Regions from separate parts of the Nocardioides aromaticivorans genome, predicted to be linked through region 2. Evidence: predicted binding sites of a transcription regulator. Region 2 holds the regulator's gene; the other holds the start of a gene.

Region 1 (15,347 bases), 2.6 Mb from region 2:
CGCGGCGAACCAGCCCGCCACCCGCGGCGCGGGGACGGCGCCGAGGTTGTCGGAGTTCGACACGAAGGCGTAGCGGTAGCCCTCCGCGATCAGCCGGTCGAGCAGGCCGGTGCCGCGCAGCGCCGTGTAGATGTCGCCGTGCCCCGGCGGACACCACTCCAGCTCGGGCTCCTTGGGCCACTCCACCGGCTTGAGCGAGTCGGCGAGGAGCTTGGGCTCCTTGTTCTGCAGGAACTCGACCGGCAGGTCCCCCACCGCGAGCTCGTCGTAGCGGCCCAGCGCGTGCAGCGTGTCGGCCGAGGTGCGGAAGGAGTTCATGAAGATCAGCGGCAGCCGGGCGTCGTACTCCGCGCGGAGGTGGAGCGCCTGCCGGGCGATGATGTCGAGGAAGGACAGCCCGCGGCGCACGCAGAGCAGCGACTTCGCGCGCTCCATCCCCATCGACGTGCCGAGGCCGCCGTTGAGCTTGATGGCCACCGTCTTGCCGATGGCGTCCGCGGCGACGTCGTCGGCCACCTCGGCGTCGGCCAGGCTCTCGATGTCGACCGGCTCGATGCTCGACTCGGGGATCATCCCGGTCTCGCCGTGCTCGAGGAGCCGGTAGTAGTGCGCGAACGTCTCGATCGCGACGGGGTCGACCCCGGCATCGGCCATCTTCGCCCGTGCCATCTCCAGGCCGCTGCTGCGGCCACTCATACCCATGTTTCCGATCGTAGGCTTGCTTCGTGATGGATGGGCAAACCGGCCACGGTGCGATCAGCAAGCTGGCAGTCCGTGACCAGCTCCTCACGGCCCGCCGCCGGCGGCCGCTCGCCGAGGTCGGGGCCGCCGCCAGGGCGATCGCCGACGCCCTGCTCGACGCCCCGGAGGTACGACGAGCGGCCAGTGTCGCCTGCTACGTCTCCGTCGGCGGCGAGCCCGGCACGACCGAGCTGCTCGACCGGCTGGTCGCCGCCGGCAAGCGGGTCGTCCTGCCGGTGCTGCTGCCCGACAACGACCTCGACTGGGCGCCGTACACGGGGCCGGGCTCGCTGGCCCCGGCCCGGCGCGGCCTGCTGGAACCGGTGACCACCCCGCTCGGGGTCGAGGCGGTCGCGACGTGCGACGCGGTCCTCGTGCCCGGCCTCGCCGTCGGTGCCGACGGCCTGCGGCTCGGTCGCGGCGGCGGCTCCTACGACCGCGCGCTGGGTCGCGTGCCGGTGGGCACCTTCACCTGCGTGCTCCTGTACGACGACGAGCGGCTCCCCGTCGTACCCGCGGAGCCGCACGACCGGCCGGTCAGCGCGGCCGCCACGCCGTCGGGGATCACCCGCTTCTGACGCTCAGCCGCCGGGGGTGAGGGTGAGGACGTCCTCGCCGGCGTCCTGGACCGCATCCTCCGAGAACGCCCAGGGCAGGGTCTCGCCGCGGGCCCACTTGTCGGTCTGGTCGGTGTAGTGCGGGTGGAAGGCGTGCCCGGAGACGCCGGTGAGGTTGATCCACGTCGCGGCGTCGAGGTCGTCCATCGGCACGACCATCCGCATCGACGGGGCGGTCACGACGTCGTACCCCTCCCGCGCGTCCCAGCCGGTCGCGTCGACGAGCGATCCCCCACCGCCGACCTCCCAGCCGCCGCGGTTGAACAGCCGCTCGACGATGCCGATGCCGGACTCGCCGAGGGTGGCCGAGCGGAGCTCGAGCTCGTGCAGCGCGCCCCACGTCCACTCGTCGGCGTTGGGCGACTGCCGGGCCGTGAGCTCGTCGCGCGCGGCGATCATCGCCTCGCGCAGGATGTCGTCGCGGTCCTCCACGACGTCGTCGGTCTCGACGTCGTCCCACCAGTGGCTCGACGCGCGCCGCAGGATCCGCGCCACGACCGTGAACCAGCGGTCGCCGCCGTCCGGCTCGAGCGCCGCGGGCAGCTCGTCGGCGAAGGTCCGCTCGAGCACCTGGCGCCACACCACGTTGAAGTAGGCGGCAGCCGCGCTGTCGGGGCCCTGGCGGTAGTTCCACGAGCGCAGCAGCCTCTGGCCGTCGGAGTAGTAGCCGCGGGGCAGGTCGACCTCGAGGAGGTACGGCGTCAGCGCCTCGCCGATCGCGCTCCAGTCGTCGAGCTGGATGGCCCCCATCTTGGCGACGCTCAGCTCGTCGTCGGCGTCGAGCAGCTCGTTGATCCGGGTGGAGCGGTAGCCCTGGTCCCAGTCGTCGGTGAGGTGCGGCGGGTAGCGGCGCGGGTCGATGACGGCCTGGTTGGCGGTGGCGATGATCCCGGACTCGGGGTCGAGCACGTTGGGCAGGGCGTCGTACGGGACGAAGCGGCCGGTCCACGCGGTGTCCGGCTCCCAGCCGGCGGCGGGCGTGCGCCCGTCGTTGCCGGCCCTGCGGATCGGCACCAGGCCGGTCGCCTGGTAGCCGATGTGGCCCTCGCGGTCGGCGTACACGACGTTCTGGCCGGGCACGGCGAAGTCGCTGAGCGCGGCACGGAAGGACTCCCAGTCGCTCGCCATGTCGAGCGCCAGCAGCGCATCGGCGGTGGGGTGCGGCTGGAGCGCGGTCCACGCGAGCGAGACCCCGACGTCCCAGCCGTCGCCGGGCGCGGCGGTGTCGGCCCGCGCGACGTCGTCGGCCTGCTCGACGAGCCCGTCGTCGTCGGCGAGGTCGACGGCGTCGAGCTCCTCGTCGAGGTCGACCAGGTCGGTCAGCAGGGGCCCGTGGTCGGTGGACCGCACGGTGATGTCCACCGGGTCGCCGTCACGGACCTCGATCGTCTCGTCGCGGGTGGTCAGCGGGAGCTCCTTGCGACCGGACTGCCACGTGTCGCCGGAGACGCGCTCGACGTACAGGTCCGTGACGTCGGGGCCGAGGTTCGTGAAGCCCCACGCGATGTCGGCGTTGTGGCCGATCACGACGCCGGGGACGCCGGAGAAGCTGAAGCCGGCGACGTCCATCGGGCACTCGGTGGACACCGTGCGGCAGTGCAGCCCGACCTGGGTCCACACACCGGGCAGCGAGATGCCGAGGTGGGGGTCGTTGGCGAGGATCGGCGCACCGGTCGCGGTGTGCTCGCCGTCGACGACCCAGCTGTTGCTGCCGATCCCGTCGCCGCTGCCGAGCAGCGCCGGCACCCCGGAGAGGACGGAGCGCACGCCGGCGAGCGCGGCGACGGTACGCCGCCCGCCCGGCGCGGGACGCCGCAGCAGGTCGGACCCGGAGGGCTCGACGTCCTGGTCGAACACGTCGCCGAGCAGGCCGCCCTGCTCGACGATCGGCGCGTGCTTCTCGAAGGGGTACGACGGGTAGAGCTCCGCGCTCGCCTCCGTCCCGACCGCGGCGGCGGTCAGCGCGCGACCGATCTCCTCCTCGAGGTTGCCGCGCAGGTCCCACGCCATCGCCTTGAGCCAGGCGATCGAGTCGACGGCGCTCCACTTCTCGGGGGTGTAGTCGAGGCCGGTGATGCCGAGCAGGGTGTACTCGAGCGCCATCTCGGACGTCGAACGGCCCGCCAGCCACGCGTTCACGCCCTCCGCGTACGCGTCGAGCGCGCTGCGGGTGGCCGGGCGGAGCATGGTCAGCTCCTGCTCCGCGACCTGCCGCCAGCCGAGCGTGCGCACCACCAGGTCGCTCTCCAGGCCGTCCTCGCCGAACAGCTCCGACAGCCGCCCGGCGGTCGCGTGGCGTCGTACGTCCATCTCGAAGAAGCGGTCCTGCGCGTGGACGAAGCCCTGGGCCATCATCAGGTCGTGCATCGAGTCCGCGTAGACCTGCGGGATGCCGGCGTCGTCGCGCACCACCTCGACCTCGCCCTCGAGGCCGGACAGCTCGATCTCGCCGCTGGTCTGCGGCCACGGGCGGCGGACCACGACGACCGCGGTGACGAGCCCGGCGACCAGCGCCAGCGCCAGGAGGACGGCGATGCCGGCCATCCAGCGCAGGGGGCCCGACCAGGCGCGAAAGCCCCGGCGGGTCAGGTCCGTCGTGGCCTCGCGGGACTGGAGCGGGGACGCGGCGGGCGCGTCGTCGGTGCTGCTGGTTCCGTCCACCATGGTGGGCGCCATTGTGCCGGGTGGTCCCTGCGTCGCGGCGAATGCCCACCCTCCTGTGGGCGTGACGTATCATTGGCACTCGACAGTCGAGAGTGCCAACACGCATCACCACGGAGTCCACCGATGCCCACCTACCAGTACCGCTGCTCCGAGTGCGGCCACGCGTTCGAGCAGGTCCAGAGCTTCAGCGACGACGCCCTGACCGTCTGCCCCGAGTGCAACGGCGTGCTGCGCAAGGTGTTCAACTCCGTCGGCGTGGTCTTCAAGGGCTCCGGCTTCTACAAGACCGACAGCCGCTCCTCGAGCACGTCGACGACGCCGGCCGCGTCGACCTCGTCCGACAGCTCGTCCAGCTCGTCGTCCTCCGACTCCTCGAGCAGCTCGTCCAGCAGCTCCTCGTCGAGCAGCTCGTCGAGCAGCTCCTCGTCGAGCTCGACCGGCGCGGCGGCCTCCCCCGCCTGAGGCCTGCGGCTCGGGGCCTGTGGATGACCGCTGCACGCGGTCGCGCCACGACCTAGCGTCGCGGGCATGGCTCCGTCCACCCCGCCCCGCCCGCCCCGCCCGCTGCGGCACCGCGTCGCCGACACCCTGACCCGGGTACGACGCCGCGTGCTCCGCCGGCGCCGGCCGCTCGCGGTCCTGCTGGCCGCCGGGGCGGTCGCCGCCGCGCTGCACACCCTCGCGCCGCCACCACCGGCGAGCACCGGCCTGCGGGTCGCCGCCCGCGACCTGCCCGCCGGCCACGTCCTCACCGACGACGACCTCGTGGACGCGGAGGTGCCGCCCGGCGTCGTACCGGAGGGGGCGGAGGGGCACCCCGAGGGACGGGTGCTGGCGGCCCCGCTCCGGGCAGGGGAGCCGGTCACCGACGTCCGCCTGGTCGGTGAGGGGCTCGCCTCGGCGCAGCCCCCGGGCACGGTCGCGCTGCCCGTGCGACTGTCCGACGCGGGGCAGGCCGCGCTGCTCACGGTGGGCGACCGGATCACGCTGGTGGCGACCGATCCGCAGGCCGGGACCGCCGAGCCCCTGGCCGACGACGCGCTGGTGCTGGCGATTCCCGACGCGCGCCACGCCGGGGACGGTGCCCTGCCGGGGCGCCTGGTGGTGGTGGGCTTGGCCCAGGAGGACGTGTATCAGGTCACGTCCGCGTCCGTTGCTGCCTACGTGACTTATACATGGCGTCGCAGTTAGGTTGCTTCGCAGTCGTAGCACGCTCACTACGCGGAAGTCTCGGAAAGAGGAGAGATCACATGGACGGGTTCAAGAAGTTCCTGCTCAGGGGCAACCTGGTCGACGTGGCCGTTGCCTTCATCATGGCCACATCGTTCGCGGTCGTCGTCAAGACCTTCACCGACGTTCTCCTCGGCTTCGTGTCGCGGATCTTCGGCGGCAGCCCCAACTTCGACAGCGTCGTCATCTGGAAGGACAGCGACGGAGTCGGCATCCCGATCGGCACCTTCATCACCGCGGTGATCTCCTTCGTGATCCTCGCCGCGATCGTGTACTTCCTCGTCGTGACGCCGTACACGAAGGCGAAGGAGCGCTTCTTCCCGGACCAGCCCGAGGCCGAGGCCCCGGACATCGTCCTGCTCACCCAGATCCGCGACTCGCTCCAGAACCGCTGATCCCCGGCCGGCAACGCCGGCCCGCAGCACTCCCGGTGCCGCTCCATCACTGACCGTGGTGGGGCGGCACCGCTCGTTTTCGACCGAGATCCTCCGCCTCGCGGTGCGCACGCCGGCAACGTCGGCGGGACGTCATACGAACCGAGCGCCCAGACGACCGCTTCGCATGACGCAACCCTCGCCGCCACGGACCAGGCCCGGGACGTCATACGAACCGAGCGCTCGGACGACCGCTTCGCATGACGCAACCCTCGCCGCCCGACGTCCGACCGGGCCGACACCGGACACCCGCTCACTGGCCGTGGTGGGGCGGCACCTGCTCCTTCAGCCACTTCTCCGAGGCGGACTCACGGGCCGCCTCAGGTCGGGCGTCGTCCTTCTCGTCGGAGGTCACCGAGGGCTCGACGTCGCCGAAGATCGCGGCGAGGCGGCGCTTGCGCTTCCACTCCGGCTCGTCCGGATCGCGGGTGTCGGCCATGGCAGTCGGGTCCCTCAGCAGAGGCCGGCGGCGGCGCGGCCCTCGTCGGAGAGGCCGTCCGAGCCGTTCGTCGTACCGTCGGTCGCGGTGTCGGTGGCGCCACCCGTCGCACCGCCGGAGGCGCTTCCGCTGGCGGAATCGCTGGCCTTGTCGCTCGCCTTGTCGCTCGCCGAGCCCGAACCGCCGGCCGACGGCGTGCCGTCGGGCTTGTCGCCGGCGCTGAGCGCGTCCTTGAGGAACTCCGAGGTCAGCGGCTTGTCCTTGCGGACCAGGCGCCAGAGCTTGTCGACCTCGGGGGTCCACTCGATGCCGGCGCTGACCTTGTCGGAGTACACCCACGGCGTCGTGACGAACTTGATGTTGTCGGCGCCGATGCCCTTCGCGGTGAGTGCGATGTCGGCCATCTCGGCGATGCCGTCGAAGTCGGTCTGCAGCGAGGAGGTCGCGGCGTTCATGAACCGGATCAGGCGGTCCGGGCGGGCCAGCATGCCGGCGGTGAGCGCCTTGTTGATCATCGAGCCGATGAAGGCCTGCTGGCGGCGGGTGCGGTTGGGGTCGGTGCCGTCGCCGATGCGGTAGCGGGCGCGGACGTAGGTCAGCGCCTCCTTGCCCTTGATCTCGCGGGTGCCGGCCTCGAGGTGCACGTCGTGGTTGGGGTCGTCGATGTCCTCGGGGATGCAGACCTCGACGCCGTCGAGGGCATTGACCATGTCCTTGAACTGGTTGAAGTCGACGACGACGTAGTTGTCGATGCGCACGCGCGAGAGCTGCTCGAACTGCTGGATCGTGCAGGCCGGGCCACCCGAGGCGTAGGCCTCGTTCCACTTCACGTAGCCGCCGCTGCCGGCGATCTCCTTGCCGTCGTGGTCGTAGCAGGTCGGCCGGATCACGGCGCTGTCGCGCGGGATCGAGATGCCGTAGGCGAACGTCCGGTCGGCCGAGAGGTGGAACAGGATGGTGGTGTCGGAGAGACCGCCGCCGGCCTCGCCGTCGATGCCGTTGCCCTCGCCGGAGCGCGTGTCCGAGCCCATGACCAGGACGTTGAGCGGCTCCTGCGGACCCGCCACCGCCTCCTTGTCGGGCCGGTTCTTCAGCTGCGCGTCGACCTCTTCGTGCTGGATGTTGCCGTTGAGGTTGTTGTAGAGCGCCACGACGCCGACGCCGGTGAGCAGGCCCAGCCCCAGCAGGCTCGAGATGATGACCTTGAAGACCACCTTGCCGGGCTGCGGCCGCTTGCGCCGGCCCGCGACACGCGTGCCGCGGGTGCGTCGTACCGGACGGGAGGTCGACACGCGGCGAGCCCGGCTACCGGGCTCACGGGGACCTCCCGGCGTGGGCCGGGGAGGAGCTACCTGCGTCATCAATCACCTGGTCGTGCGGCCGCCTCGGGGCGGAACGTGGTCAGTGGAACTCAACGCGCTGCCGAGTCAGCTGCCGTACGACGCTCACGCGCCGCACCCACCGTACGGTCCCGGCCAAGCCGGGTCCGTGGTATGGACACCATTCTCGCCGCTCACCCCGCCGCGCGGCGAATCGTCCGGCCCGCCCCGACTCGGCCCGACGCGCCCGGTCCTGACAAGATGGTTCGCCGAGCCCCCGTAGCTCAGTGGATAGAGCAGCCGCCTCCTAAGCGAAAGGTCGTAGGTTCGACTCCTACCGGGGGCACCCTTCGCGTCCGACGACTCAGTGGGCGCTGACCCGCTCCCCGGCCGGCGCCGCGTCCCGGTTGCGGAGCGCACGCCAGGTGCGCCGCGCGAGCCCCAGCCAGCACACGACCGCGAGGCTCGAGAGCCCCGCCGGGATCCAGTGGCCGAGCATCACCGACGCCGCGACGGCGGAGACGAACGCGACCAGGTTGGCCACGACGTCGTACACGGGCGCGATGAAGCGGGCGTTGATGACGTGCGCGACCGCGATGACCACACCGCACGCGAACGTGACCGACAGGAGGAAGCTCACCACGTCGGCAAGTATCCGACGGGGGTGGGCAGAGTCCCCCATCGCCGACGCCAGGGCATGCAACCGAATCCGGCTCCCGCGCGTCTCTACGGGTGTGACGATCATGTGGACAGCCGCGCTGGTGATGTGGGCCCTCGTGCTGACGATGGCCGTGGTGGCCATCGCGCGGCGCTGAGCGCGAGGATTTCGGCAGGCTCAGCCGAGCACGGCCACCGCGGCGCCGTACCCCTCGGGCACGGCCACGTCCCGCACGACCCACGGTCCGATGGTGCGGCCGGGGGCGTCGTCGGTGCCGAGGTAGTCGAGGTGTGGGTCACGGCCCAGCCCGATGCCGATGCCCTTGAGGTAGGCCTCCGTGCGCGACCAGGCGCGGGTGAACCGGACCGTCGCACGACCCCCGTCGAGGGTCCCGTGCGCGGCGGCGCTGATCTCGTCGGTCTCCCGCGGGTGGAGCAGGCCGGCCAGCGCGACCGGGTCGTCGGGATGACGCTCGACGTCGACGCCCACGGGCACGTCGGCGACGGCGATCAGCACCTGACCCGGCGTGTGCGACAGCGAGAACTCCACCGGCGCGCCCTCCGCCCGGGGCCGGCCGTGCGGCTCACCGCAGCCGGGGCAGGCATGGCGGCCCCAGACGACCTTCTCCGGCGGGGTGTCGGTCGTGGCGCCCACGACCAGGCGCGCGGCCGCGTGGGCGAGCACGTAGGCCCGCTGCAGCTCCGCGCGGACGTACGACGACGCCCGCTCCCGCTCCGCCTCGTCGAGCCACCCGGCGCCGAGCTCGAGCTCGTGGTCGCCGAAGCGCGCGGTCTCCATCCGCCACACGCCGAGGCCGACCCCGGCCTCCGCGCGCGGCTCCGGCGCGTCGAGGAGGGAGCCGAGCACTGCGGGCTCCACCGGGATCGCCGATCGATCCGGTTCCGCCTCCGCCACGTCGCGACTCATCGTCTCCGAGGCTAACAAGGAGGTGGTCGGCGTCACTCCGGGGCCCGGTGGAGCGCCCGTCGTACCTCGGCGAGGTCCCAGCCCGGCGTCGGCACGCTGGCCCGCAGCCGCCGGGTGTACTCGTGCTGGGGATCGTCCAGCACGTCCTCGGTGCTGCCGCGCTCGACCACGATGCCACGGTGCATCACCACGACCGTGTCGGTGAGCTGGCGGACCACCGCGAGGTCGTGGCTGATCAGGACATAACTGATGCCGAGCCGGCGGCGGAGGTCGATGAGCAGGTTCAGGACCTGCGCCTGGATCGAGACGTCCAGCGCGGCGACCGACTCGTCGAGGATCAGCACCTCCGGCTCGGCCGCGAGCGCACGGGCGATCGCGACCCGCTGCCGCTGGCCGCCCGAGAGGGCCCGCGGGAGGGCACTGCCCTGGCGCTCGTCGAGGCCGACCATGCCCACGAGCTCGGCGACCCGCGCCGTGCGCTGCGCCGGGGTCCAGTCCGGCCGGTGCAGACGCAGCACCTCGTCGATCGCGCGGTCCACGGGCTGGCGCGGGTCGAGGCTCGAGTACGGGTCCTGGAAGACGATCTGCACCTCGCTCCCCCGGCGACGGCGCTCGGCGCCTCGGCGCGACGGCGTCGACCGGTCGCGCCCGCACGCCGTGACGGAGCCGGCCGTCGGTCGCTCCTGGCCGGTGACCATCTTCGCGATCGTGGTCTTGCCGGACCCCGACTCCCCCACGATCCCGAGCGAGCCGCCGCGGCGCAGGGTGAAGGACACGTCCTCCACCGCCACGACGCCACCGAACTCCTTGCGCAGGCCACGGACCTCGAGCACGGGTACGTCGACGGCCCGCTCCTCCTCCTCGACCTCAGTGACGGACATGCGGGGCTCCTCCCAGGACGCCACGGAGCGCGTCCGCCCGGAGGCACCGGGCCGCTCCGCTGTCGATCTCGACCAGGCCGGGGGCGGACGCCGTGCAGGCGTCCTCGCGGTGCGGGCAACGCGCGGCGAAGGCACAGGCACCGGCGGGTGCCTCGAGCGCGGACAGCGGCCGGCCGGGAATGGCGGCCAGCTCCTCCATCCGGCGGTCCAGCAACGGCCGCGCCGCCGCGAGCGCCGCCGTGTAGGGGTGCAGGGGGTCGTCGTGCAGCAGGCGCGACGCGCGCAGCTCGACGATCTCGCCGGCGTACATGACGGCCGTCCGGTCGCAGCAGGCGGCGGCCAGGTCGAGGTCGTGGGTGATGAACAGGATCGACAGGCCCAGGTCGCGGCGCAGCTCGTCGAGCAGTCCCATGATCTCGGCCTGCGTGGTGACGTCGAGCGCCGTTGTCGGCTCGTCGGCGAGCAGCAGCCGCGGCTCGGTGAGCAGTGCGCTGGCGATCATGACGCGTTGCAGCAGGCCGCCGGACAGCTCGTGCGGGAACTGCCCGAGCCGGCGCTCGCCGTCGGGGATGCCCACCCTCGCGAGCATCGCCACGGCGCGCTCGGCGGCCTCACGGCGCCCGACACCGCGATTGGTCCGCAGCACCTCGGTCATGAAGTCGCCGACCCGGCGCACCGGGTTGATGTGCACCCGCGGGTCCTGGAAGACGACCGCCACCTCGGCGCGATAGGTCCGCAAGGCCGTGCCGGACAGGGCGCCGACGTCCTGGCCGTCGAAGCAGACGGTGCCCCGCTGGACAGCACCCTTCGGCAGGATCCGGTCGATCGCCCGGACGGTCATGGACTTACCGGACCCCGACTCGCCGACCAGGCCCACCGCCTCGCCCGCCCCGACCGTGAACGACACGTCGCGCAGGACCGTGCGGTGCTCGCCCCGGACCGGCAGGTCGAGGCCGAGGTGGTCGACCTGCAGCAGTGGCGCGCTCATCGGCCGCCCTTCCTCTCCGCGCGCTCGAGGAGGCGCTCCCCGAGGACGTTCATGGCGACGACCACCGCGACGATGCACGCTCCGGCACACAACGCGGGCAACGGGTAGCCCAGCAGGATGCCCGACTGGTTCTCGGAGATCATCACGCCCCAGTCCGGGTCCGGCGGCTGCACCCCGATGCCGAGGTAGGAGATGACGGCGAGGTCGAGGACGGCGTAGCCGAAGAGGATCGACGCCTGGGCGACCATGAACGGGAACACGTTGGGCAGCAGGTGCCGCACGCAGATCGCGGTCGCGCCGAGGCCCTGCACCTCCAGCGCGGTGATGTAGGGCTGGCTGCGCTCCTTGAGCATCGCGCTGCGCAGGATCCGCGCGACGAAGGGCGTGTACGCCACCGCCATCGCGAGCACCGCCGCCCACAGGCCGGCCCCGAAGACGGCGGCGGTCAGCGCGGCCAGGAGCACGCCGGGGAAGGCGAAGAGGATGTCGAGGCCGGCCCCGACCGTGGTGTCGACCATGCCGCCGCGCCAGGCGGAGACCAGGCCGAGCAGGGAGCCGATCACCATGCAGAGCACGACGATCAGCAGCGGCCCGAGCATCGAGGAGCGCGCGCCGGCGAGGAGCCGCGACAGGACGTCCCGGCCCTGCACGTCCAGGCCCAGCAGGTGGCCGCCTCCCGGCGCGATCCAGGCCTGGGCGAGGTCGGCCGCGTTGGGGTCGTCCGGCGTGACCCAGGGACCGACGACGGCCACCACCGTGGCGAGCACGACGACGCCCGCCGCGATGCGTCCGGTCGGCCCGAGGCCGCGCCGGCCCCGGCGCCGGGGCGCGGTGACCGCGCCCGCGTTGGCGGCCGGTGCCGCTGCTGCCACGCTCATGCGGCACGCGCCCCGAGCTGGACCCGCGGGTCGAGGACGGCGTACAGCGCGTCGACGACGACGTTGACGAGCACGAACGCCACGACGAGGACGAGCGAGATGCCCTGCACCACGGCGATGTCCTTCGACTGCGCCGACTTCACGAGGTACTGCCCCAGGCCGTTGAGCCCGAAGGACGTCTCCACGACCGACGACAGCGCGATCAGGCTCGCGACCGTGACGCCGGTGACCGTCGTGATCGGAATGGCCGCGTTGCGCAGCACGTGGCGGGTCACGACGAGGTGCTGCGGGATCCCGCGGCTGATCGCGGTCTGCACGTGCTCGCGGGCGACCTCCTCGCGGATGGCCGTCCGGGTCACCCGGGCCACGACGGCGACCGACGAGAGGGCCAGCGCGACGGCCGGCAGGGTGAGGTGCTCGAGCCGGCCGACGAAGCCCTCCCCGGCGCCGATGGTCGGGAACCAGCCGAGCGACACGGCGAACACCGCGGTGAGCACGATGGCCGCCACGAAGGCGGGCACCGCCGCCGCCATCGACGAGACCACCAGCACCGACGAGTCGATCCAGCCCGGGCGGAGGCCGGCGAGCAGGCCGAGGCCGATGCCGATCACCACGATGAGGAGGGCTGCGTACAGGACGAGGGTGAGGGTGATCAGCGCGCGGTCAGCGATCAGCGAGGACACGTCCTCGTGCAGCGGGATGGACACCCCGAGGTCGCCGCGCAGCGCACCGGCGAGCCAGTGGCCGTACTGCGCCAGGAAGGGCTCGTCGAGGTGATAGCGCTGCTCGAGCGCCGCCTGGGCCTCGGGCGACAGCGACTTGCCGCCCGACAGCGCCGCGAGCGGGTTGCCCGGCGCGAGGTAGGTCGCCGTGAAGATCGCGAAGCTGGCGACGAGGAGCGTGACCGCCAGCATCGCCACCCGGCGCAACAGGTATCCGATCCGCATGGTCAGCGCGCTCCGAGGTGCTCGGCCCACGGGGCGGACATGTAGGCGAAGGAGGACACGGCCCCGGTCAGGTCCTTGCCGGTGACCACGACCGCGTTCGGCTGGGCCGTCGGGATCCACGGCAGCAGCTCCATCGTGCGCTGCTGCGCCTCGATGACGAGCTCGGCGCGGGCCTCGGCGTCCTCGGTGCCGCGTGCCTCCTCCATCAGCCGGGTGACCTCCGGGTCGTCGAAGCCGGAGTAGTTCTGCGCCCCGTCGGGCAGCACGACCGTCGCCGACAGTGCCGCCGGGTCGGCGTAGTCGCCGTAGGTGACAGTCGGAAAGGCGTCGACCCCCTCCCGCGCCTTGGGGTCGATGAAGAAGTTGATGAACGCGTCGGCGGACACCGACTCGAACTCCACCTCGAGGCCGATCTTCTCGGCGGCCGTCCTGAAGGCGCCGGCGGTGTAGGCGATGTCCGGGATCGCCGAGGACATGCCGATCGTGATCGTCCGGCCCTTCGCGCCGGCCTCCTCGACGAGCGCCTTCGCCCTGTCGAGGTCCTGTTCCAGCGCCGGGCTGTCGTCGTACGCCGCCTGGTAGGTCTCGCGCGCCGAGGCGAAGGTGCCGGGGTTGGCCAGCCAGCGGGCGTCGGTCGCCGCACCGTGGTAGACGTTCTCGACGATGCCGTCGCGGTCCAGGGCGAGGGACAGGGCCTGGCGCACCTTGACGTCGCCCAGCGTGCCCTTCAGGTTGCTGATGACGAGCGCGGCCGTGGCGTAGCCCGGGCCCTGGGTGACGGTGACCGCGTCGTTGTCCTCGAGCACCGGCAGGGTGGAGATCGCCGGCGGGTAGGTGCCGCCGATCTCGCCCGCGATCAGGGCCGAGGTGAGCGCCGCCTCGTCGACGACGCCCTTGACGGTGATCTTCGCGACCCGCGCGTCGGCCTCTCCCCAGTAGTCGTCGTTGGGGACGGCGACCACGCCGGAGGCGGGCGACCAGGAGTCGAAGCGGTAGGCACCCGAGCACATGACGCCGCCGGACGGGGTGCCGTAGTCGGCGCCCTTCGCCTCGACGTACTTCTTCTGCACGACGATGCCGGGCACCGATGCCAGCTCGCCGTCGAGCCAGTAGTCGGCCTGCTTCAGGGTGAGGGTCACCTGGCGGTCCCCGGTGGCCTCGATGGTGTCGACCCGGCTGAAGGCCTGGCCGTAGAAGCCGCCGAGCTCGGGGTCACGTTGCCGCTCGAGGCTGTAGACGACGTCGTCGGCGGTGACCGGGCTGCCGTCCCAGAAGGTCGCGTCGGCGTTGACGTCCAGCACGACGGTGGTCGGGTCCGTGCGCGACAGCGAGGCGATCCCGTCGGCGATCGTGCCGTCCGGCTGGGTGCGCAGCAGCGACTCGCAGAAGAGCGTGAGGGCCGTGTTGTCGGGGTAGTCGAAGACGTAGAGCGGGTCGATCGTCTGCACGTCGCGGTAGACCGCCCAGGTGATCGCGTCCGCGTCCTTGGTCGCCGCCGCGGTCGTCGGCCTGAGGTCGCCCGCCGTGCGGGAGGTGGACGGGTCGTCCGCCGAGCGCCCGCACCCGACGGCGGCGACCGAGCAGGCCAGGAGCAGTGCGCCGGCGCGCACGAGGTTGTTGCGGGTCACGGGATCTCTCCTTGTACGACGGAATGCTGCGGGTCCCGAGGGGTGACGTAGACCTTGCGGAGGGTGTCGTGGACGACCCACGTCGTGCGGTCGCCGGCGGCGAGGCGGACGACGGAGCCGGCACGGAGCTCGACGACCTCGTCGTCGTCGAAGGTGACGGTGGCGTGGCCGGAGACCACGACGAAGAGCTCGTCGGCCTCGACGTCGCGGGCGGTCCCGGGTGTCATCTCCCAGATCCCGACCTCGGCACCGCCGACCGTCCCCAGCTCGGCGACGGCGGCCGTGGGTGAACCGTCGAGGACCTCCTCGCCCGGCGGGACGTCGTCGTCGCACGCGAGCTCGTGCACCGACCCGAGCAGCCGGCTCACGAGTCGAACCCGAGGCCGAGGCGGTCGAGCAGGCGCAGCCACAGGTTGCGCCGGCCACCGCGGGCATCGGCCCGCGCGAGCGACCAGCGGGTGACCTGGATGCCGATCCACGCGACCGGCTCCGGCGGGAACGGCAGCGGTCGCCGGCGCACCAGCGCGAGTCGCGTCCGCTCGGTGTCCTCGCCCGCCAGCAGGTCGAGCATCACGTCGGCGCCGAAGCGCGTCGCGCCGACCCCGAGGCCGGTGTAGCCCAGCGCGTAGGCCACGCGGCCGCCGTACGCGGTGCCGAAGAAGGCGCAGAAGCGCGTGCAGGTGTCGATCGCCCCGCCCCAGCGGTGCGTGAACCGGATGCCGGCGAGCTGCGGGAAGGTCGTGAAGAAGTGCTGGGCGAGGACCTCGAAGGTCGCCGGCCGCTGGTCGTACGTCGCCCGGACCTTGCGTCCGAAGTGGTAGATCGCGTCGTACCCGCCCCACAGGATGCGGTTGTCCGCGGTCAGCCGGTAGTAGTGGAACTGGTTGCCGCAGTCGGCGAGGCCCTGCCGGTGGGCCCAGCCGACCGACGCGAGCTGTGCGTCGGACAGTGGCTCGGTCATCAGCACGTAGTCGTAGACCGGCACCGTCGCCAGTC
Region 2 (15,347 bases):
TGGAAGCTGCTCGACCACGACCTGTCGATCGAGTCCGGTGAGCTGACCCCGTCGCTGAAGGTGAAGCGCAACGTGGTCGAGGCCAACAACAAGGACCTCATCGCGTCCTTCTACACGTCCTGAAGTCCGCGGCGACCGATCGGTGAGTTTCACCGGCCGGCCGGTGAAACTCATGGTTGGACGACGAAGTTTCATCGTCCAACCATGAGTTTTGTCGTCCAAGGACGCCAGTTTCTCCGGCCGGCCGGTGAAACTGGCGCCTCGTCGCCGCCCAACAGCCCGCCCACAGCAACCGCACAGGTTCCGCCCCGAGACTCGGGGCATGAGCCACCACGGATCGACCGAAGAGACCGAAGAGCACGACCTCGGGCTGTCCCACGACCTGCCGCGGATCATGGCGCGTCGTGGGCTGCTCGGGCTCCTGGGCGGGGTCGGCGCTGCGGCCGCGCTGAGCGCCTGCGGCAGCGACGACACCACGTCCTCCACCTCGGGCAGCACCACCTCGGGCAGCTCCACCTCGGGTGGTACGACGCAGGGCGGCCCCGGCACCCCTCCGGACGGGGGCGGCGCGATCGGTGGCGACACGAGCCTCGAGGTCGCGGACGGCGAGATCCCCGAGGAGACGGCCGGTCCCTATCCGGGCGACGGCAGCAACGGGGTCAACGTGCTGACGGAGTCGGGCGTCGTACGCAGCGACATCACGACCAGCTTCGGTGACGCCTCGGGGGTCGCGGAGGGCATCGCGACCACGGTGCGGCTGAAGGTCTACGACCTCAACGGCGACAGCGTGACGCCGCTGGCCGGGGCCGCGATCTACCTGTGGCACTGCGACCGCGAGGGCCGCTACTCGCTGTACGACGACGAGATCGTCGGCGAGAACTACCTCCGCGGCGTCCAGGAGGCCGACGACGAGGGCAACCTGACCTTCACCACGATCTTCCCGGCCTGCTACTCCGGTCGCTGGCCGCACATGCACTTCGAGGTCTACGAGAGCCTGGCGAAGGCGACCAGCGCCGACAACAAGCTGCGCACCTCGCAGCTGGCGCTGCCCGAGGACGTCTGCAACGACGTCTACGCGACCGAGGGCTACGAGCAGAGCGTCAGCAACCTGTCCCAGCTGAGCCTGGAGTCCGACGGCATCTTCAGCGACGGCTACTCCCTGCAGATGGCGAAGGTGACCGGCTCGGTCGAGGAGGGCTACACCGTCTCCCTGAACGTGCCGGTGTAGATCCGGGCTGGGAGACTGGGCGGATGCCGTCCGCTCTGCCCGAGGGTGATCCCGCCCCGACCGACGGGTCCCTGCCGGAGCAGGCGCTCGCCGCCCTCGGCGAGGGCCCGTTCGGGTTCTACGTCCACGTGCCGTTCTGCCGCGTCCGCTGCGGCTACTGCGACTTCAACACCTACACGGCCGAGGAGCTCGGCCCCGGCGTCTCCCGGTCGTCGTACGTCGACCAGGCGATCCAGGAGGTCCGGCTGGCCCGCCGCGTGCTGGGTGCGGCGGAGCGCCCGGTGGACACGGTCTTCCTGGGCGGCGGCACCCCGACGCTGCTGCCGGCGGGCGACCTGGGCCGGCTGCTGCGCGCGATCGACGACGAGTTCGGCCTGGTCCCGGGCGCCGAGGTGACGACGGAGGCCAACCCCGACTCGGTCGACCTCGCCTACCTGACCGAGCTGCGGGAGGCGGGCTACACCCGGGTCTCGTTCGGCGTGCAGTCGGCGGTGCCGAAGGTGCTGGCGGTGCTCGACCGGACGCACGACCCGCTGCGGGTCCCCGGAGTCGTCGAGGCCGCCCGCGCGGCGGGCTTCGACCAGGTGAGCCTGGACCTGATCTACGGCACGCCGGGGGAGAGCACGGAGGACTGGGAGACCACCCTCGAGGCCGCGCTGGCGTGCGCGCCCGACCACGTCTCGGCGTACTCCCTCATCGTCGAGGACGGCACCGCGCTGGCCCGGCGCGTGCGCCGCGGCGAGCTGCCGATGCCGGACGAGGACGACCTCGCCGACAAGTACGTGCAGGCCGACGAGCGGCTGACGGCCGCCGGGCTGGGCTGGTACGAGGTGTCCAACTGGGCCCGCGACGACGCCGCGCGGTGCCGGCACAACCTCGGCTACTGGGCCGGTGCCGGCTGGTGGGGGGTCGGCCCCGGCGCGCACTCGCACCTCGGCGGCGTGCGCTGGTGGAACGTGAAGCACCCGGCGGCGTACGCCGGACGGCTGGCCGCGAGGGAGAGCCCGGCCCACGCCCGGGAGGTGCTCGACGACGACACCCGGCGCGTCGAGCGGGTCCTGCTGGAGCTGCGGCTGCGCAGCGGCCTCGATCCGGCGGTGCTCGACGACGACGGCCGACGGGCGCTCGCGGGCCTCGTCGCGGAGGGTCTGGTGGAGGACCGGACCGACCGGGTGGTGCTGACGTTGCGCGGGCGGCTGCTCGCCGACGGCGTGGTGCACCGCCTGCTGAGGTGAAAGTTAACTAACTGCAGTGTTACACTCGACTTTATGAAGAAGTCGGGACCCTCGATGTCGGGGCCAGTGATCGGCTACGTGCCGGGCGCCTTCGACCTGTTCCACATCGGTCACCTCAACGCGCTGCGCCAGGCACGGCAGTGGTGCGACGTCCTGGTGGCCGGTGTGGTCGCCGACGAGGTGTGCCTGGACACCAAGGGCGTCCAGCCGACCGTCCCGCTGGCCGAGCGGCTCGAGATCGTCGAGGCGATCGGCATCGTCGACGCCGTCTACGCCGAGAACACCGCGAGCAAGATCGACTCCTGGCGCGACGTGGGCTTCCACCGCATCTTCAAGGGTGACGACTGGAAGGGCACCGCCAAGGGCCTGCGCCTCGAGCAGGACATGGCCGCCCTCGGTGTCGAGGTGACCTACTTCCCCTACACGCTGCAGACGTCCTCGACCGCGCTCCGCAAGGCACTGGCGCACCGCGGGGCGTCATGACCACCGTCGTCTCCGACGACGGCATCCTCCTCCCGGCCGCCTCGCGGCCCTTCCTCGTCGAGATCGACGGGCACTACGTCTGGTCGCTCACGCCCGAGCGCGACGGCGTACGGAAGCCCGGGGGAGTCCTGGTGCCGTGGCCGGGAGTGCTGCGTCCCTACCTCTCCGGCCGCGGCCGGGTGCGGGTCACCGATGCCACCGGAGCCGAGGTCCTGTACGACGCCGAGGTCGGCCTCGGTGCGGGCGAGGGTCCGCTCGCGGTCGTGGACCGCGCGGGTCACCGGTTGTGCGTCGACAAGGTCGGTCACCTGACCCGGTCGTTCGAGGCGACCGCCGAGGAGGTGCGTGAGGAGATCCTCGCCGGCACCCGGCGCGCGATCGACGACCTCCGCGAGCACGCGGGCGTCAAGGCCTACCTCAACTACGGAGCGCTGCTCGGCGCCGTGCGCGAGGGCCGGATGCTGGCCCACGACTCCGACACCGACCTTTGCTACCTCTCCGACCACTCCTCGCCGGCCGACGTGATCGCCGAGTCCTACCGGATCACCCGCGCGATGCGCGAGCGCGGCTGGAACCTCCTGCGCATGTCGGGCGGCGACATCAAGCTGCTGCTGCCGCTCTCCGACGGCCGGCTGTGCCACATCGACGTCTTCGTGGCCTTCCACGTCGGCGACACCTTCTTCCAGCTCGGCAACCGGAGCGGGTCGCTGCCGCGCAGCGCGATCGAGCCGTTCTCGACGATCGAGCTGCACGGGCACGAGTTCCCGGCGCCGCGCGACCCGGAGGCGATGCTGGCCTTCCTCTACGGCCCGCACTGGCGCACCCCGGACCCGTCCTTCCGCTACGCCGACCCGCCGGAGGGCGTGCGCCGGCTCGACGGCTGGCTGCGCGGCTTCCGCACCGAGATGGGCCTGTGGACCGGGCTCTTCAACGGACCCGGCCAGCGCGAGGTGCCCGCGGGCTCGTCCTCCTTCGCGCGCTGGGTCGCTCCCCAGCTCGGTGAGCTGCCCGTCGTCGACGTCGGCACGGGCACCGGCCGCGACGCGCTGTGGTTCGCGCGGCGCGGCTTCCGCACCGGTGCCGTCGACTTCTCGCGCGGCGGCCTCGGCGTCGTGCGGCGCAAGGCCAACCGGCGCGAGCTCGACGTCGAGGCCAGCCAGCTGATCCTCGGCGAGCTCCGCTCGACCCTGATGCACGGGACCCGCCTGGCCCGCGACCCGCACCACCTCTACGCCCGCCACCTCGTCGGCTGCCTCGACGCGGCCGCCCTCGACCAGCTGTGGCTGCTCGCCCGGATGGCCCTGCGGCCCGGCGGCGGCAAGCTCTTCCTGGAGTTCCAGGCCACCCACGACGCGCCCGACGGTGCCACCGGCACCCCGCTGGCGCCCGACGGGCTGGTCCGGCGCGTGGACCCCGAGGCGGTCCGGGCCGCGATCGAGGCCGCCGGCGGCGTCGTGGAGCACCTGGTCGTCGTACCGGGCGAGGACATGCTGGACCACCCGGACCCCGCCGTCTGCCGGATCCGGGCCTCGTGGCCCGCGCCCGCGGCTCGCACCCCGAAGGAGAACCGATGAGCACCCACGAGCTGAAGGCGCGGCTGCGCGAGCAGGCCCGCGACCGCCTCCCCGCCCCCGTCGTCGACCGGATCCGCGCGCGGTCGAGCCTGCGCGAGCGGGTGCGCGTCCTCGAGGCCGAGGTCCAGGAGAACCGCCAGCTCAACCGGCGCATCGCCGAGCTGACCGATGTCGTCGCGGAGCTGCTGATCCCGCTCGAGGCGCGTGACCAGGACCGGGTCGACGAGGTGCTGGCGCGCTACCAGCAGGGCCTCTAGGCCCTCAGGACCCCGGCGCGGTCACGAAGTCGATCAGCTCCTCGACCCGCCCGAGCAGCTGCGGGTCGAGGTCCTGGAAGCCGCGTACTCCGCCGAGGACGTGCTTCCACGCCCGGGCGATGTCGGCCTGGTCGCGGTGCGGCCAGCCGAGCTGCTGGCAGGTGCCCTTCTTCCAGTCGATGCCCTTGGGCACCTTCGGCCACTCCTTGAAGCCGAGCCGGTCGGGCTTCACGGCCTGCCAGATGTCGATGAACGGGTGGCCGACGATCAGCACGTCCTTGCCGACCGGCGACTTCATGATGCCCTGCGCGATCCGGCTCTCCTTGGAGCCCGCGACGAGGTGGTCCACGAGGACGCCGACGCGGCGGTTGGGCCCCGGCTTGAAGTCGCGCAGGTGGTCGGCGAGGTCGTCGACGCCGCCGAGGTACTCCACGACCACGCCCTCGATCCGCAGGTCGTCACCCCAGACCTTCTCGACCAGCTCGGCGTCGTGGCGGCCCTCGACGAAGATCCGGCTGGCGCGGGCGACCCGCGCCTTGGCGTCGTGCACGGCGATCGAGCCGCTGGCGGTGCGGGTCGGCCTCGCCGGCGCCGCCTTCGTGACCGGCGGGGTCAGGATGACCGGCTTGCCCTCGAGCAGGAAGCCCGTTCCGAGGGGGAAGGTACGCCGCTTGCCGCGCCGGTCCTCGAGGGTGACGGTGTGCAGGTCGCGGTCGACGGCGACGATCTCGCCGCACCAGTCCGTGGTGACCTCCTCGACGACCAGGCCGTGGTCGGCCGGTGTCTCCACCGCGCGGCCCCGCTTCGGGACCTTCCAGTCTCCTGCCAGCACGTCGGTCCCGTAGCGATCCACGACGGACCACCTTAGGTGGGTCAGATCAGCGGGAGCTGGCGGCGCGCCCGGGGCAATTGCGCGTACCCACGGGGAATCGCGTGGTGCAGGGCGTCCTCCGGGAACGGCCAGTCCGCTGCGGCGTACGCCTCGGCCTCCGGTACGCCGCGACCGGCCAGCTCGCGAATCGTCTCCGCGACGGCGCGCAGCTCGTCGCACTGCTGCTCGACGAAGCGGCGGTCCACCACGGCGCCGTGGCCGGGCACGACGACCGTGTCCGGCGTGGCCAGCCCGAGCACGAGGTCCAAGGTCTGCGGCCACTCCATCGGCCACGAGTCACTGCCCAGCGCCGGGGGAGCGGACTCCTCGACGAGGTCGCCGACGAGCAGCACGTCGGCGTCGGGGACGCGGACCACCAGGTCGCCCGCGGTGTGGCCGCGGCCGGGGTGGACGAGCTCGAGCTGGCGGTCGCCGAGGTCGATCACGGCCGCGCTGGAGAAGGTCCGGTCGGCGGGCGGGGCGGCGGGGTCGGTCGCGTCCGCAGCGGCCTCCGTCGCGTGGATGGGGAGCGCGGCGTCGTACTTCTCGCGGAAGGCGGCGTTGCCGAGCACGTGGTCGAAGTGGTCGTGGGTGTTCACCACGGCGACCACCGGGCCCGCCTGCAGGTCGCCGATGCCGACGATCGCGGCCCGCGCCTCGGCGGCGGTGGCGAGCGTGTCGACCACCACGAGGCCGCGCTCGCCGCCGACGACGGTCAGGTTGACGTCGTACGACGGGACACGGCGGACCCAGACCCGGTCCGCGACCTCGATGAACGGCACGCGGTCAGGCTACGGGGGTCTCGTGACGGCTGCTGCGCAGCCTCCTCGACCGACGAGTCAGCAGAGCCCGGCGTGCAGCTCCTCGCGCAGCAGCTCGCCGAGGTCGGGCGCGGTGCGTGCCGCGCGGGGGAAGGACAGGGTGCTCTCGTGGGACCCGGTCGGGTCGACCCACTGGAGGACCACGCCGTCGGGACGCAGCCCGGCCAGGTGGACGCCGACGACGTCGCCGAGGCGGGTGCCGGTGCGGGTCGCGACGGCCCGGCGCAGCTCGTCCTGGTGGCACTGGTTGGCGTGCTCGACCGAGCGCTGCAGGAAGCCGCGGTTGAGGTCGTGGACCGGGGAGCTGAAGGCGGTGAGCGGGACCCGGATCCGGGCGTCCTCGCGGCCGTGGCCCTCGCGGGAGAGCAGGGCGAAGTCGGGACGGAGCAGGACCCGCATCCGCACCTCGGTGCAGCACTCGCAGTCCTCGAGCCCGGTCGCCTCGAGCCGCCCGGAGAGGGTGAGCGTCGCGTCGCGGTCCGGCGAGCCCGGCCGGCCCAGGCCGCTGTGCAAGGTCAGCAGGGCGCCCCGGCCGTCAGTGGCGGCGATCGCGAGCGCGGCGTCGGCGGGGCAGGCGAAGAGCGGGCGACCGCCGTGGTCCTGCATCTCCAGGTGGGCGTCCTCGAGGCCGGCGGTGACGTCGTCGACGCCGTCGACCACGAGGTGGACGTCGGCCGGGCAGGCGAGGATGCTGCGGGCCGCGGCGGCCAGGCGGTGGACGTCGGTGCGACCGGCGTCGAGACCGGGGTCGAGGGACATGCCGGCTCCTTGGGATCGGTTCGGCCTGATTAGGTGAGCCTAACCTACCTGCTCTGCGCGACGGTGGGAAGGCCGTGTCGCCGGTCCCGCGGATCCGGGGGGGCGCGGGTAGCATTGGCACTCCAGCGGGTGGAGTGCCAAGGTCCACCGGCGTCGGTTCGAGCCGGTTCGAGCCGGTTCGAGTCGGTCAAGCGGTGCGTGAGCAGGAGGTGGGCATGCAGGAGGAGCGCAGGCTCGCGGTGCTGCGCGCCATCGTCGAGGACTACGTCGCGACCGAGGAGCCGGTCGGCTCCAAGGCGCTGGTCGAGCGGCACAGCCTCAACGTGTCGCCCGCGACGATCCGCAACGACATGGCCGCCCTGGAGGACGAGGGCTACCTCGCCCAGCCGCACACGAGCGCCGGCCGGGTGCCGACCGACAAGGGCTACCGGCTCTTCGTCGACCGCCTCTCGACCGTCAAGCCGACCACGACCGCCGAACGACGCGCCATCGCGAGCTTCCTCGACGGCGCCGTCGACCTCGACGACGTGGTGCACCGCTCGGTCCGGCTGCTCGCGCAGCTGACCCGCCAGGTCGCGGTGGTGCAGTACCCCACCCTGTCGCGCTCGACGGTGCGCCACGTGGAGATCGTCGCCCTCACCCCGACCCGGCTGCTGCTGGTGCTGATCCTCAGCACCGGTCGCGTCGAGCAGCGCCACGTCGAGCTCGAGTCCGAGCTCGGCGACGACCAGCTCGCCGCGCTGCGCTCGCGGGTCAACCTCGCCGCTACCGGTGAGGTCATCGGCGACGCCGCCACCGCGCTCGGCGCGCTCGTCCAGGCGCCGGACGCCGACGCGGCCACCCGCGCGGTGGTCGACGCGTTGGTGGAGGCCATGAGCGACCACCGCTCCGACGAGCGGATCGTGGTGGGCGGAACGGCCAACCTCGCCCGCTTCGGCGACAGCTTCGACACCTCGATCCGGCCGTTGCTGGAGGCCCTCGAGGAGCAGGTCGTCCTGCTGAAGCTGCTCGGGGAGGCCACGACCGGTGGCGCCCTGACCGTCAGGATCGGCGCGGAGGGTCCCTACGAGGAGCTCGCGTCGACCAGCGTGATCGCGACGGGCTACGGACCCGACGACGCGCTCGCGTCGCTGGGCATCGTCGGCCCGACCCGCATGGACTACCCAGGAACGATGGCGGCAGTGCGCGCGGTGGCGCGCTACGTGTCGCGCATCCTCGACGAGAGCTGAGCGCCGCTCAGCCGCGTGATGGAGAAGAAGTGAGCCAGGACCTCTACGAGCTGCTCGGTGTCGCCCGCGACGCGGACGCCGACACCATCAAGAAGGCCTACCGCAAGCTGGCCCGGCAGCTCCACCCCGACGTCAACCCCGACGAGGAGAGCCAGGAGCGGTTCAAGCAGGTCACCGCTGCCTACGAGGTGCTCTCCGACCCGCAGAAGCGGGCGTCGTACGACCGTGGCGGCGACCCGTTCGGCGGCGGCTTCGGCGGGCAGGGCGCCGGCTTCTCGTTCACCGACATCATGGACGCCTTCTTCGGTGGCTCCGGGGCCGGAGCCGGCGGTGGTGGCCGGGGTCCGCGCCCGCGGGTCCGGCGCGGCCAGGACGCCCTGATCCGGATCGAGGTCGACCTCGCCGAGGCCGCCTTCGGCGTCTCCCGCGAGCTCAAGGTCGACACGGCCGTGCGCTGCTCGACGTGTGGCGGCGAGGGCGCAGCGCCCGGCAGCCACCCGGTGCCGTGCGAGACGTGCCGCGGTGCGGGCGAGGTCGCCCACGTGCAGCGCTCCTTCCTCGGCGAGATCCGCACGCTGCGCCCCTGCGCCGCCTGCCGCGGCTACGGCTCGGTCATTCCGGACCCCTGCCGCGAGTGCGCCGGCGACGGCCGGGTCCGCTCGCGTCGTACCCTCACCGTCAAGATCCCCGCCGGCGTCGACACCGGCACCCGCGTCCAGCTCAGCGAGCAGGGCGAGGTCGGCCCCGGCGGCGGCCCCGCCGGTGACCTCTACGTCGAGATCCAGGTCGCCCCGCACCCGACCTTCTCGCGCCACGGCAACGACCTGCACTGCACCGTCTCGGTGCCGATGACCGCAGGTGCGCTCGGTACGACGATCCAGATGCCGACCCTCGAGGCCGACCTCCCCGACGCGGAGGACGCCGGCCTGGAGACCGCGTTCGAGCTGCCGATCCCCGCCGGCACCCAGTCCGGCCACGAGGTCGTGCTGCGCGGCAAGGGCGTCCCCGGCCTCCGCGGCGGACGGGGCGACCTGATCGTCGCGATCGCCGTCGAGACCCCGACGAGGCTCGACCCGCGCCAGGAGGAGCTGCTCCGCGAGCTGGCGGCGATCCGCGGCGAGGAGCAGCCGACCGGCGACGTGCGTCCGGCCCACAAGTCCGTCTTCGGCCGCCTCCGCGACGCCTTCACCGCGCACTGAGCCGGCCGGGCATGACCCTCCCGCAGCACCTCGTCCCGTCGCTCGACGGCGTCGCCGCCGGTGACGCCGTGACCGTCGAGGGCGACGAGGCCCACCACGCCGTCGTCGTACGACGCCTGCGGGTGGGCGAGGCCCTGCTGCTCACCGACGGGGTCGGCCGGCTGGTGACCGGCGAGGTCAGCGAGACCACCAAGCGGTCGTTCACCGTGGTCGCCCGGGCGGTCGAGGACCTGCCCGAACCCCGCCCGCGGGTCACCGTGGTGCAGGCGCTCCCCAAGGGCGAGCGCGGCGAGCTGGCCGTCGAGGTGCTGACCGAGGTCGGCGTCGCGCGGATCGTGCCCTGGGCGGCGTCGCGCAGCGTGGCCGTCTGGAAGGGCGAGCGGGCCGCGAAGTCGCTCGCCAAGTGGCAGGCCACCGCCCGCGAGGCCGCCAAGCAGGCCCGCCGCGCCTGGCACCCCGAGGTCGTGCCGCTGGCGTCCACCGACGACGTCGTGGCGCTGGTCGGCGAGGTCGACGTGGCGGTCGTGCTCCACGAGGACGCCACCGAGCCGCTGGGCGCGCTCGCGCTGCCACCCGACGGCGACCTGCTGGTCGTGGTCGGCCCGGAGGGCGGGCTCACCGACGACGAGGTGGGCCGGTTCGTCGAGGCGGGCGCGGTCGCCTGCCGGCTCGGCCCGGAGGTGCTCCGCACGTCGACCGCGGGCGTCGCCGCGGTGTCGGCGCTGCTGTCGCGGACGTCCCGCTGGGGCGGTTGAGCGGCGTCGCCGATTGGGCGGGAACGACAGCTCGCGGGGTCGAGATGTTGCGGATTGGTCCCAAACCGCAACGACTTTCTCACGATGCGAGCAGTGCCTCGACCCGCCCGACCTCCTCGTCCAGCTCCGCCTTCTCCGCCTTGCTGAGCGGCCGCAGGATCTCCCCGAGCACGACCGTGCCGTCCTCGACCCGCCACAGCCCCTCCAGCCAGCCGTCGGCGAAGAGCGCGTTGGACTGGGCGCCGTTGACACCCATCCAGGTGTTGCGCCGCTCGGGGGCGGTGACCCGGTCGCGGCCGGCGTGGGAGAGCCAGACGTTGTCGTAGGTGCCGAGCAGGCGCACCGGGGCGGGCGCGTCCTCGTCGGCGATCGGGGCGCCCTCGACGTCGTAGAGGACCTTGCCGTCCTCGTCCTCGTGCCGGACCAGGTCGTCCATCGCCTTGAGCACGGGCACCAGCCGGGTGATGCCCGACCAGGTGGTGACGTCGGCCGCGGTGGCCGGTCCGAAGGCGCGCAGGTAGCGGCGGACGACCTCGGGCACGTCCGGCTCGGCCAGTGGCGCGCCGAGCCAGCGGTCGGCGAAGTCGTAGGCGACGGCCGTCGACGTCGTCGGCTTCCAGCAGCCGCGGGGCGGCAGCTGCACCAGCACCTCGGCGACCCGGGCGACCTGGCCCAGCTGGCTCGCCGTGTACGACGGGAAGTGCTCCGCGAGCGCTGCCGACATCGCCCGCTGGGGCAGCGGCCCGTCGGCCAGCACGGTGCGGACGGCGGTGGCGAACGCCTCGCGGTCGACCTCGCGCGCCTCGCCGATGGACTGGCTCATCCGCAGCTCGCGGTCGCGCACGGGCGCCGCCCACACCGGCAGCGTGAGGGCGTCGGCGGGCAGGTGCAGGTGGACGGTGTCGCGCAGGCTGAGCACCCGCGCCAGCTCCCGCGACTCGAGCGCCCGGCTCACCTCGAGTGGGTCGAGGTCGGTGAGCCGCGCCGCGAGCGAGAGGTACGGCGGCATCGACTCCTGCGCCTGCAGCCCGACCAGGTGCTCGACCATCTCGGCAGGGGTCCGGTCGACGCGCGCGAGCAGGTGCTGGCGCAGCAGCAGGGTGCGGTTGAGGCGACGCTTGGTGAGCCTCACTCGATCGTGATCCGCTTCGTGTCCTCGGTCGGTCCGCCGCCCTCTCCGTTGGAGGGGTCGTCGGTCCGCGCGATGAGGGTGTACGCGCCGGGGGCGAGGTCGCTCAGGTCGATCTGCGTCTCCCAGGGGTAGAGCTTGTCGGTCCAGCCCTCGGCCGTGGCGAAGCCCTCGAGGACCTCCTTGCCGGTGCTGTCCTCGATCGACCACGGGACCGTCGCCTCGAACGAGCTGGCCCGGCCGGTCGCGGTGATCGTGCCGCTGACGACCGTCCCCTCGGCGGGCTCGGTGATGTTGACGAGCGCCAGCACGTCGAGCTGCGGGGCGGCCTTCAGGCCGGCTCCGACGGGGACGCCGAGCAGGGTCGGGGCGGGCTTTCCGTCGTACTCGACCTTGACGGGGAGGCGGTCGCCGACCGCGCCCTGCAGGGTGTAGACGAGCTGCTGGACGGCCAGCCGGGCCTGGGCCCGGTCGAGGTCGCCGCGTCCGAGCCAGTCCTCGTCCTCGACCTCGACCACGATCGCGCCGCCGGCCTCCTCGACCGAGGCGAAGCGACCACTGGGCCACGAGGTCCGGTAGTCGGGGTCGACCGGGTCGCCGGCAGTGACCGCCGCCGCGGCCGCCACGAGCGGGTCGACCCCTGCGGACTGGGTGAACTCGCGGAACAGCCGGTCGCCGCCCGGGGTGTCGCCCACGTAGTAGACCGGGATCACCTTCGGGGCGGGGGAGTCGGTCGCGGTCGCGCTGCCCGACGGGGTGTCGGTGGCGTCGCTGCCGTCGCTGCCATCGGTCGGGTCCGACGCGTCACTGGTCGCGGTCGTCGGGTCACCGGCGGTGGGGGCGGGGTCGTCGTCGCCGCACGCGGCGAGGAGCCCGAGGCTGAGCGTCGCGGCCACCACGGCGGTGGCGGTACGACGAAGGGGGGTGCTCATGGAGTCGATCCTTCCGTGCGTGGTGGATGCGTCAGTGGACGACGAAGGTCCGCGTGTCGGTCGCGGTGGCCACATCGGCGCCGAAGGCGGCGATGACATAGCGCCCGGGCGCGAGGTCACTGAGGTCGAGGGTCATCGTCCAGGCGGCCTCGGTGACGTCGACGTCGCCGGCCCGGACGACCTCGTCGGTGGCGTCGCGGAGCTCCCACGCGACCCGCTTCGGGCCGGTCCGGGCGGCGGATGCGCGGCCGCGGACCACCAGGGTGCCGCTGGTCTCGAGCCCCTCGACGGGGTCGCTGATGTTGACCGGTGCGACGACGGAGCCGTCCCGCCGCACCGACGTCGCACCGGCGAGCGGGCCGTCGGGCGTCGCGAAGGTCACGGGCGTGGTCTGCTGCAGCACGCCCTGCACCGTCTGCACCGCCTGCTGGAGGGCGAGCCCGGCCGGGACGGCACGGATCCGGCTCCCGAGCTCGACGCGGATGCCGTCGTCGACGACCGCGACGCTGGTGAAGGAGCCGTCGGGCCACAGGGTGGTGTAGTCGGGGTCCTCCGGGCCCGCATCGACCTCGAGCCGTCGCAGGGCCGCGAGCGCGCGGTCGGTGGCCGGCCCGGCGTCCACCACCTGGAACTCCCGGTAGAGCCACGTCCCGTCCGTGGTCTCGCCGACGAAGTAGGTGCCGACGAGTGCGGGCTGCGATCCGGCGGCGCTCTGGTCGTCGCCGCCGGGCAGCCCGAGGTTGCCGGCCAGCGCGACCGCGCCGACCACGGACGCGGTGGCCACCCCGGCGCCGAGGACGGCGAGCGTCCACCGCTGGCGGGTCCGCCGCGGTGCGGGGGCGGTCCGACGCCGGATCTCGCCGAGCCGGTCGTGCGGCTCGACGTCGGCCACGGCGTCGGTGAGCAACCGCTGCAGGGCCAGGTCGTCGGGGCCGTCGAGGCCGTCGATGTCATCGCGTTCGTGTGCCATCACTGGCCGTCCTTCAGGTCGTGCGCGGCGAGGAGCGGCCGCAGGGAGGCCGCACCGCGGGAGGCGTGGCTCTTCACCGCGCCGCGGCTGATGCCGAGGGTCTCGGCGATCTCCGCCTCGGAGAGGTCGAGGTAGTAGCGCAGCGCGAGCACCTCGCGCTGCCGTCGGGGGAGCTGTTGCAGGGCCTCCAGCACCGAGCGCCGGCGGCTGTCGGCGAGCACCGGCTCGTCGGCGGGAGGTGCGTCGTCGACCCGGTGCTGCCGGGCCAGGTGCCGCTGGACGACGCCGCGGTGGCGCAGCGCGGACCGGGACCGGTTCACGACGGTCTGCCGCAGGTAGGCGGGCGCCCGGTCCGGGTCGTCGAGCCGGGCCCAGCGGCGGTGCAGCTCGATGAAGGCGTCCTGCACGACCTCCTCGGCCTGGCCCTGGTCGCGCACCAGCAGCACGGAGAGCCGGACCAGCTGGTCCCAGTGGGCGACGTACAGCGTCTCGATCGCGGAGTCGGCGTCGCTCGCGCGCTGGGTCATGGCGTGCCCCGTCGCCCCGGCGAGGCTGCCGGGGGAGAGAGGAGGAGCGCCGAGCACCGCATGGATCGTCACGTTAGTTCCACGCGCCAGCGGTGGAACCGGTTGACACCGTTTCGCAACGATCTGCGAGGGTGGCCGGGTGAGCGACCCGGACTGCCTGTTCTGCAAGATCGTCGCCGGCGACATCCCGGCCGAGATCGTCCACGAGGGCGAGCGCACCATCGCGTTCCGCGACATCAACCCGCAGGCGCCCCTGCACGTGCTGGTGATCCCGCGCGACCACGAGCCCAACGCCGCCGCGACGGCCGCCGCCGACGCCGCGACCTTCGCCGAGATCCCGGCCACCGCGAGGGCCGTCGCCGCCGCCGAGGGGTACGACGACTACCGGCTCGTCTTCAACACCGGCGCCGGCGCCCAGCAGACCGTCTTCCACACGCACTGCCACGTGATCGCCGGCCGGCCGCTGAACTGGCCCCCGGGCTGACCTCCGCGCTGACCTCCGCGCTGACAAACGAGTGGGCGCGGCGTGGTCCCTCCCGTAGCATGGAGGAGACCGACCGCCGTACTGAAAGGCCGCCCGCCCCGGGCATCCATGACCGACTCCACCCCCACCCCGATCACCGCCACCCGGCACACCGTCGTCGTGCCGAACAGCATCGACATGGTCACGCTCTTCGGTCCCGGTGACGAGCACCTCGGCATCATCGAGAAGCAGTTCGGCGTCCAGGTCCACGTCCGCGGCAACCGGGTCACCCTCAGCGGCGACCCCCACGAGCTGGAGCTCGCGGAGAAGCTCATCGAGGAGCTCGTCGCGATCCTGCGCACCGGCCAGGGCATCACGCCCGAGGTCGTCGAGCGCGTCGAGGCGATGCTGCGCGCGCAGACGTCCACGTCCGAGCGGCCCGCCGACGTGCTCTCGGTCAACATCCTGAGCAACCGCGGCCGGTCGATCCGCCCGAAGACGCTCAACCAGAAGCGCTACGTCGAGACGATCGACAACCACACGATCACCTTCGGCATCGGCCCGGCCGGCACGGGCAAGACCTATCTCGCGATGGCCAAGGCCGTCCAGGCGCTGCAGGCCAAGCAGGTCACCCGGATCATCCTGACCCGACCGGCGGTCGAGGCCGGCGAGCGGCTCGGCTACCTGCCCGGCACGCTGAGCGAGAAGATCGACCCCTACCTGCGTCCCCTGTACGACGCCCTGCACGACATGCTCGACCCCGAGTCGATCCCCAAGCTGCTCGCCGCCGGCACGATCGAGGTCGCGCCGCTGGCCTACATGCGTGGTCGCTCGCTCAACGACTCCTTCATCATCCTCGACGAGGCGCAGAACACCACGCCCGAGCAGATGAAGATGTTCCTGACCCGGCTCGGC

Evidence for each region. The regulator HrcA, encoded in region 2, represses chaperone genes, less so after heat shock. The targets are predictions, from matches to a motif close to TTGGCACTCGNNNNNNNCGAGTGCCAA.
Region 1: the regulator HrcA is predicted to act here: its motif matches at 4,095-4,121, upstream of BJ993_RS14115 (FmdB family zinc ribbon protein).

The regions. Positions count from the first base shown of each region.
Region 1 covers NZ_JACBZM010000001.1:2,964,126-2,979,472, reverse strand. The annotation lists gene BJ993_RS14130 (UTP--glucose-1-phosphate uridylyltransferase) at 1-696, opposite strand, end outside; gene BJ993_RS14125 (5-formyltetrahydrofolate cyclo-ligase) at 729-1,319, shown strand; gene BJ993_RS14120 (penicillin acylase family protein) at 1,323-4,022, opposite strand; gene BJ993_RS14115 (FmdB family zinc ribbon protein) at 4,146-4,484, shown strand; gene BJ993_RS14110 (SAF domain-containing protein) at 4,551-5,213, shown strand; gene BJ993_RS14105 (MscL family protein) at 5,273-5,647, shown strand; gene BJ993_RS14100 (hypothetical protein) at 5,940-6,125, opposite strand; gene BJ993_RS14095 (LCP family protein) at 6,140-7,417, opposite strand; tRNA gene BJ993_RS14090 (tRNA-Arg) at 7,718-7,790, shown strand; gene BJ993_RS14085 (hypothetical protein) at 7,809-8,087, opposite strand; gene BJ993_RS14080 (4'-phosphopantetheinyl transferase family protein) at 8,280-9,029, opposite strand; gene BJ993_RS14075 (ABC transporter ATP-binding protein) at 9,062-9,910, opposite strand; gene BJ993_RS14070 (ABC transporter ATP-binding protein) at 9,897-10,898, opposite strand; gene BJ993_RS14065 (ABC transporter permease) at 10,895-11,776, opposite strand; gene BJ993_RS14060 (ABC transporter permease) at 11,773-12,723, opposite strand; gene BJ993_RS14055 (ABC transporter substrate-binding protein) at 12,726-14,351, opposite strand; gene BJ993_RS25905 (cupin domain-containing protein) at 14,348-14,719, opposite strand; gene BJ993_RS14045 (NAD(P)/FAD-dependent oxidoreductase) at 14,716-15,347, opposite strand, start outside.
Region 2 covers NZ_JACBZM010000001.1:339,612-354,958, reverse strand. The annotation lists gene BJ993_RS01670 (AMP-dependent synthetase/ligase) at 1-123, shown strand, start outside; gene BJ993_RS01665 (dioxygenase family protein) at 323-1,228, shown strand; gene hemW (radical SAM family heme chaperone HemW) at 1,252-2,463, shown strand; gene BJ993_RS01655 (FAD synthase family protein) at 2,497-2,946, shown strand; gene BJ993_RS01650 (class I SAM-dependent methyltransferase) at 2,943-4,520, shown strand; gene BJ993_RS01645 (DUF6752 domain-containing protein) at 4,517-4,777, shown strand; gene BJ993_RS01640 (DUF3097 domain-containing protein) at 4,782-5,630, opposite strand; gene BJ993_RS01635 (MBL fold metallo-hydrolase) at 5,651-6,430, opposite strand; gene BJ993_RS01630 (hypothetical protein) at 6,488-7,228, opposite strand; gene hrcA (heat-inducible transcriptional repressor HrcA) at 7,444-8,457, shown strand; gene dnaJ (molecular chaperone DnaJ) at 8,487-9,656, shown strand; gene BJ993_RS01615 (16S rRNA (uracil(1498)-N(3))-methyltransferase) at 9,668-10,411, shown strand; gene BJ993_RS01610 (winged helix DNA-binding domain-containing protein) at 10,491-11,543, opposite strand; gene BJ993_RS01605 (Gmad2 immunoglobulin-like domain-containing protein) at 11,540-12,472, opposite strand; gene BJ993_RS01600 (GerMN domain-containing protein) at 12,504-13,442, opposite strand; gene BJ993_RS01595 (RNA polymerase sigma factor) at 13,442-14,041, opposite strand; gene BJ993_RS01590 (HIT domain-containing protein) at 14,109-14,453, shown strand; gene BJ993_RS01585 (PhoH family protein) at 14,562-15,347, shown strand, end outside.